DNA from 2 places in the Ureibacillus sp. FSL K6-2830 genome. Region 2 is predicted to be linked to the other one. Evidence: a T-box and tRNA genes for the amino acid it is inferred to sense, from the RefSeq annotation. Region 2 holds a T-box; the other holds one or more tRNA genes.
The links. The T-box of region 2 lies ahead of ileS (isoleucine--tRNA ligase). A T-box ahead of a tRNA ligase gene usually reads a tRNA of that ligase, here a tRNA-Ile.
Positions count from the first base shown of each region.

Region 1 (3,373 bases), 2.0 Mb from region 2:
CTGATGTCGTGGGTTCGATTCCCATCACCCGCTCCAATGGGCCTATAGCTCAGCTGGTTAGAGCGCACGCCTGATAAGCGTGAGGTCGATGGTTCAAGTCCATTTAGGCCCACCATATATTCCGAAGTAGCTCAGTGGTAGAGCAATCGGCTGTTAACCGATTGGTCGTAGGTTCGAATCCTACCTTCGGAGCCATAAGGAGAAGTACTCAAGAGGCTGAAGAGGCGCCCCTGCTAAGGGTGTAGGTCGGGGTAACCCGGCGCGAGGGTTCAAATCCCTCCTTCTCCGCCATACATAGCCATGGCCCCTTGGTCAAGTGGTTAAGACACCGCCCTTTCACGGCGGTAACACGGGTTCGAATCCCGTAGGGGTCATAAAAATAATAAAAAAATAAAATAAATCTCTTGAAAAAGAGATTGAATATGATAAAATAATTCTTGTCCTTAATAAGTCTAGTGACGATGGCAAAGAGGATACACCCGTTCCCATACCGAACACGGAAGTTAAGCTCTTTAGCGCCGATGGTAGTAAGGGGCTTCCCCTTGTGAGAGTAGGACGTTGCTAGGCTTGATATGGAGGATTAGCTCAGCTGGGAGAGCACCTGCCTTACAAGCAGGGGGTCGGCGGTTCGATCCCGTCATCCTCCACCATGATATATGCCGGCGTAGCTCAATTGGCAGAGCAACTGACTTGTAATCAGTAGGTTGAGGGTTCGATTCCTTTCGCCGGCACCATCATGAGCCATTAGCTCAGTGGTAGAGCATCTGACTTTTAATCAGAGGGTCGAAGGTTCGAGTCCTTCATGGCTCATCAATAAACACTTGCGGGTGTGGCGGAATTGGCAGACGCACTAGACTTAGGATCTAGCGCCTTACGGCGTGGGGGTTCGACTCCCTTCACCCGCACCACTTAGAAAAATTGCGGAAGTAGTTCAGTGGTAGAACACCACCTTGCCAAGGTGGGGGTCGCGGGTTCGAACCCCGTCTTCCGCTCCAATAATGCCGGGGTGGCGGAATTGGCAGACGCACAGGACTTAAAATCCTGCGGTAGGTGACTACCGTACCGGTTCGACTCCGGTCCTCGGCACCATGTAAAATAGAAGTTAGCGCCAGTAGCTCAATTGGATAGAGCGTCTGACTACGGATCAGAAGGTTGTGGGTTCGACTCCTGCCTGGCGCGCCAAAAAAGTGAACCGGGAAGTAGCTCAGCTTGGTAGAGCACTTGGTTTGGGACCAAGGGGTCGCAGGTTCGAATCCTGTCTTCCCGACCAGCAGGAACTACGGGGCATTAGCTCAGCTGGGAGAGCGCCTGCCTTGCACGCAGGAGGTCAGCGGTTCGATCCCGCTATGCTCCACCAAATTATAAATGAATAACAATTGACGGCGGTGTAGCTCAGCTGGCTAGAGCGTACGGTTCATACCCGTGAGGTCGGGGGTTCGATCCCCTCCACCGCCATCTTAAGGACCTTTAGCTCAGTTGGTTAGAGCAGACGGCTCATAACCGTCCGGTCGCAGGTTCGAGTCCTGCAAGGTCCACCAAAGGTTGAAAAGATAGATAAGAAACAAATGGAGGAATACCCAAGTCTGGCTGAAGGGATCGGTCTTGAAAACCGACAGGCGGGTCAAACCGCGCGGGGGTTCGAATCCCTCTTCCTCCACCATAACATAAAATAATTATTATCGCGGGGTAGAGCAGTCTGGTAGCTCGTCGGGCTCATAACCCGGAGGTCGCAGGTTCAAATCCTGCCCCCGCAACCAAAGTGGTCCCGTGGTGTAGCGGTTAACATGCCTGCCTGTCACGCAGGAGATCGCGGGTTCGAGTCCCGTCGGGACCGCCATAAATACGGGTCGGTAGCTCAGTTGGTAGAGCATTTGACTGAAGATCAAAGTGTCGGCGGTTCGATTCCGTCCCGACCCACTTGATGCGGGTGTAGTTTAATGGTAAAACCTCAGCCTTCCAAGCTGATGTCGTGGGTTCGATTCCCATCACCCGCTCCAATGGGCCTATAGCTCAGCTGGTTAGAGCGCACGCCTGATAAGCGTGAGGTCGATGGTTCAAGTCCATTTAGGCCCACCATATATTCCGAAGTAGCTCAGTGGTAGAGCAATCGGCTGTTAACCGATTGGTCGTAGGTTCGAATCCTACCTTCGGAGCCATAAGGAGAAGTACTCAAGAGGCTGAAGAGGCGCCCCTGCTAAGGGTGTAGGTCGGGGTAACCCGGCGCGAGGGTTCAAATCCCTCCTTCTCCGCCATACATAGCCATGGCCCCTTGGTCAAGTGGTTAAGACACCGCCCTTTCACGGCGGTAACACGGGTTCGAATCCCGTAGGGGTCATAAAAAAACCGGCTTTTTGTCAAATGGTGTTGGTGAATAAATTTTATTGACATTATTTGGTGATGTGTAATCGGATGGCTTAGGGGAAATTCGAGGTTCCCCTAAGCTGTTTTTATTTTCGCTAAGTTTTGGGTAATGAATATTGGTTCTTTGTCAAATGGTGTTGGTGAATAAATTTTAGTGACATTATTTGGTAATATGTAATCGGATGGCTTAGGGGAAATTCGAGGTTCCCCTAAGCTGTTTTTATTTTCGCTAAGTTTTGGGTAATGAATATTCGGTTTCTAAAGTGATAGAAGGATCGATAACCGAAAGAAATGCGTTTAATCACTTTGATTTTGTTATTAATCCCCTCTAAAATGCCGTTGTTATAATCATATTTCAACGTATTCTCGACGTAATTGATGTATTTGTTGATTGTCTTGATGGCGGTTTTCATATAGCTGGAAACGCTGTTCTGTTTATTCGCCAAGGTTTTCTTCAAGAGCTCAAAGTCTTTGATTTTAATGCAATGTTGCACGTATTGATATAACTCATAGGACGCTTTTAATTCAGAATCTAAATCAATGAGATAGTGGAGAATCTCCACCTCACACATATGCTTTTTAAAGCAACGATGATATTTATAGTTCTTATAATCAAGTTTTGTTTGATCTTTCAGAAGGAGCTTCCAGTATTTTTTCAATTTATTGTAATTCTTTTTATCCCGATTCATGACGTTGATGCGCGTTTTGTTTAAAGCTCTGCTAAATAGTTGGAGGATATGGAATTTGTCGAGTACGATTTCCGCTTTAGGGAAAACTTCTTGGATTAAGGAAATATAAGGGCTGTACATATCGATGACAATCGTTTTTACCGCATCTCTCGCCTTCTTGGAATACCGTAAGAAATACTCTTTGAGGACATGTAATCTCCGGTCCTCCACGATATCCACAATCTCCCCCGTTTCAGAGTCGCAGAAAATAAAGGACATCGCTCCAGCTGCGGATTTCACTGATTTAAACTCGTCAAAACACAAATGCTTTGGAAGGTAGTGAA
Region 1 covers NZ_JBBOQR010000001.1:2,662,615-2,665,987, forward strand. Annotated here, with positions in the region: tRNA gene NSU17_RS13155 (tRNA-Gly) at 1-36, shown strand, start outside; tRNA gene NSU17_RS13160 (tRNA-Ile) at 39-115, shown strand; tRNA gene NSU17_RS13165 (tRNA-Asn) at 121-195, shown strand; tRNA gene NSU17_RS13170 (tRNA-Ser) at 199-291, shown strand; tRNA gene NSU17_RS13175 (tRNA-Glu) at 303-374, shown strand; rRNA gene rrf (5S ribosomal RNA) at 452-567, shown strand; tRNA gene NSU17_RS13185 (tRNA-Val) at 575-650, shown strand; tRNA gene NSU17_RS13190 (tRNA-Thr) at 659-734, shown strand; tRNA gene NSU17_RS13195 (tRNA-Lys) at 739-810, shown strand; tRNA gene NSU17_RS13200 (tRNA-Leu) at 824-908, shown strand; tRNA gene NSU17_RS13205 (tRNA-Gly) at 921-995, shown strand; tRNA gene NSU17_RS13210 (tRNA-Leu) at 1,001-1,089, shown strand; tRNA gene NSU17_RS13215 (tRNA-Arg) at 1,106-1,182, shown strand; tRNA gene NSU17_RS13220 (tRNA-Pro) at 1,194-1,270, shown strand; tRNA gene NSU17_RS13225 (tRNA-Ala) at 1,282-1,357, shown strand; tRNA gene NSU17_RS13230 (tRNA-Met) at 1,382-1,455, shown strand; tRNA gene NSU17_RS13235 (tRNA-Ile) at 1,462-1,538, shown strand; tRNA gene NSU17_RS13240 (tRNA-Ser) at 1,568-1,660, shown strand; tRNA gene NSU17_RS13245 (tRNA-Met) at 1,681-1,757, shown strand; tRNA gene NSU17_RS13250 (tRNA-Asp) at 1,762-1,837, shown strand; tRNA gene NSU17_RS13255 (tRNA-Phe) at 1,845-1,917, shown strand; tRNA gene NSU17_RS13260 (tRNA-Gly) at 1,924-1,997, shown strand; tRNA gene NSU17_RS13265 (tRNA-Ile) at 2,000-2,076, shown strand; tRNA gene NSU17_RS13270 (tRNA-Asn) at 2,082-2,156, shown strand; tRNA gene NSU17_RS13275 (tRNA-Ser) at 2,160-2,252, shown strand; tRNA gene NSU17_RS13280 (tRNA-Glu) at 2,264-2,335, shown strand; gene NSU17_RS13285 (ISL3 family transposase) at 2,571-3,373, opposite strand, start outside.
Region 1: it encodes a tRNA-Ile, which carries the amino acid that the T-box ahead of ileS (isoleucine--tRNA ligase) is inferred to sense. The anticodon was not compared.

Region 2 (3,373 bases):
AGCATGTCCATTAATTGCAACAGATGTAATTAACGATGAGTTAAACCATCCACGATATTGGTCAGAACCTTCTAAATAAAGGTCAGCAGGATATTTCATGCCTCGTTCAACAAGCACACCTTGGTGAGTGGAACCAGAATCGAACCACACGTCCATAATATCTTTTTCTTTCGTAAATTTTCCGTTTGGACTCCCTGGATGAGTAAAACCTTCAGGTAATAAATCTTTTGCTTCTTTTTCAAACCAAATATTTGAACCGTGTTCACGGAACAATTTTGCTACGTGAGCAATTGTTTCTGGCGTAATAATTTCTTCTCCATTTTCAGCGTAAAATACCGGAATGGGCACACCCCAAGCCCGTTGACGGGAAATACACCAGTCACCACGATCGCGAATCATGTTGTAAAGGCGAATTTTACCCCAGCTTGGTGTAAATGTTGTATTTTCAATCGCTTCCAACAATTGATCACGGAACGGTTCGATGGAACAGAACCATTGCGGCGTCGCACGGAAAATAACCGGTTTTTTTGTACGCCAGTCATGTGGATAGGAGTGCGTAAAGAAATTTAATTTTAATAAAGCGCCGACCTCTTTTAATTTTTCAGTCACCACTTTATTGGCATCATCATAGAACATGCCTTCAAATCCAGGTGCTTCATTAGTATAGCAGCCTCGGTCATCGATTGGGCTCAATACGTCCAAACCGTATTTTTTCCCTACGATATAGTCGTCTTCCCCGTGTCCAGGTGCAGTATGAACACATCCAGTACCTGCATCGAGTGTTACGTGTTCTCCAACCATTACTAAAGAATCGCGGTCATAGAATGGATGTTTCGCCACAATATATTCCAATTGTTGTCCTTTTACTTCTTGAACGATTTCAACTTGTTCCCATCCAATTTCTTTTGAAACGTTTTCAATCAATTCTTTTGCAACGATATATAAGTTGCCATCCACTTTCACAACGGCATACGAAAATTCCGGGTTAACAGAAATACCTAAGTTAGCTGGAATTGTCCAAGGTGTAGTTGTCCAGATGATGAATTTTGCATCTTCAGGAACAACGCCTTTTGCGTCTTTAATTTCAAAGCTCACATAAATGGATGGTGATTTCACATCTTTATATTCAATTTCCGCTTCCGCCAATGCAGACTCGGAAGACGGAGACCAGTAAACAGGTTTTAACCCTTTGTAAATGTACCCTTTCTCCGCCATGCGGCCGAACACTTCAATTTGGCGGGCTTCGAATTCAGGTTTTAATGTAATGTATGGATTTTCCCAATCACCCCGTACGCCTAAACGCTTGAATTGGGCCTTTTGATTTTCAATTTGTTCGTAAGCATATTCTTCGCAAAGTTTGCGGAATTCGGCAATTGACATTTCTTTGCGATTAACACCTTTTTTCGTTAACGCATGTTCAATTGGAAGCCCGTGCGTATCCCAACCTGGAATATATGGAACATGGTAACCTGTCATAGAACGATGACGGTTAATCATATCTTTAAGGATTTTATTTAATGCATGTCCAATATGAATATCCCCGTTTGCATATGGAGGACCATCATGTAATACGAATTCTGGACGGCCTTTCGTACGGTCATTTACCAGCTTATTAATATTCATTTGTTCCCATTTTTCTTGAATTTTTGGTTCGTTAACCGGAAGATTTCCACGCATTGGAAAATCAGTTTTAGGCATTAATAACGTATCTTTATACTCTACCATTCAACTTCCTCCTTTAATTATTTTGACCTATACGTATTTTTAAATTTGGATTTTGCAAAATAGAAAATCACTCTCAAAATAAAAAAAGTTTCTCTATCCCTATAGGGACGAGAAACGATTGCCCGTGGTACCACCCTTATTCACAACGTCAATAAAATAATTGACCGTTGCCTCATGACACTGTAACGTCGTGTAAAACGAAATCACTTACTTTCCTTTCAGTGATTTGGCTCAGGAGCGATTTTCTTTTTTGCTGCTTGTTCGAGCTTCCACCGCCCTCGAATCGCTAGTTGCCGCAAGCAAAAAATACTGTCTCCGTCAACACCTATTATCCCTGTTGATTAAATTCCTGTGTATCAGTATATGAAAATCATACCACCCAGTCAAGTATTAAGAAAATTATTACAATTTTTCTTGTTCTGATGTACTATTTTTAAGAAATTCTTCTTCATCCTCTAACTTAAATTGTTCTTGTATCTCCGTTAATCCAATATCGTATTCCATTAAGTGATCCCAATCATCGGCATTCAACAAGTCCAACTGCGCTTCTACTAACATTTTGAAACGGTTTCGGAATACTTTTGATTGCTTTTTTAATGCATCAATTTCAATTGTTATTTTCCGTGCTTTTGCTAATGCTTCATTGACAATACGATCCGCATTTTTTTCCGCTTCTTTAATGATAAGTTTTGCCTCTTGTTGAGCATTTCTGCGTACTTCCTCTGCCGCTTCTTGCGCTACGACAATCGATTTTTGCAAAGTATCTTCCATTGTATTATAGTGCTCCATTTGAGCAGTCATTTGTTTTACCTTTTCTTCAAGCTCTTTTTTCTCTCGAATAATGAGCTCATAATCTTTAATAATTTGATCTAAAAATTCATTTACTTCGTCTTCTGCATAACCTCGAAAAGCCCTCGTAAATTCTTTATTATGTATATCAAGAGGTGATAGTGGCATGGTCTCGCACTCCTTTAGTCAAAATGTAAGCTTATAATTATTATTATAACGTTCGATGAAGTTCTTTACAGTAAATTTTTAAAACAATCTTACTTTCGCTCAAATAGTCCTATTGTTAATCGAATTTTGTCTTTTTTCGTTCGCCCTTCAATACGTGTAATTTTGAAACGCCCAAAGCCTCGACAAGAAATTGTATCCCCTTCTTGCAGCTCATAGGATGTTTCTTCACAAAGAGCAAAATTAACTTTTACTTTACCTCCACGAATTAAGTTTTGGGATTTTTGCCTTGAAATATTAAAACTATTTGATAATATCGCATCTAATCTCATTGAAGATACAGTAAGCACTTTCTCTATCCATTCATCTTGCGGAAGAATTAGCTCTTCCATGTTTTCTAATTCATCAATCCGCACATTTACCCTGCCGATTTTCGTCAAATTAGTTTTCACGTATAGTGCAATCTCTTTTGTACAGGCAAATTGAATAATTTCCTTATCAATACGGATGTCTCCAAAATGTTTGCGGTCAATTCCTAAGGAAAGCAAAGCTCCTAACACATCCGGATGCCTTAATTCAACAAATTTAGAAGGGAATGTTAATTTTAATATGATAATTTCAAAATCTTTTATAGTTGGTTCAAAATAGGATGGGGCAATGTACAACCTTTTCCTTTCCGCTTCTTGAAACGCCC
Region 2 covers NZ_JBBOQR010000001.1:667,357-670,729, forward strand. Annotated here, with positions in the region: gene ileS (isoleucine--tRNA ligase) at 1-1,725, opposite strand, end outside; T-box leader at 1,826-2,056, opposite strand; gene NSU17_RS03340 (DivIVA domain-containing protein) at 2,128-2,682, opposite strand; gene NSU17_RS03345 (YlmH family RNA-binding protein) at 2,772-3,373, opposite strand, start outside.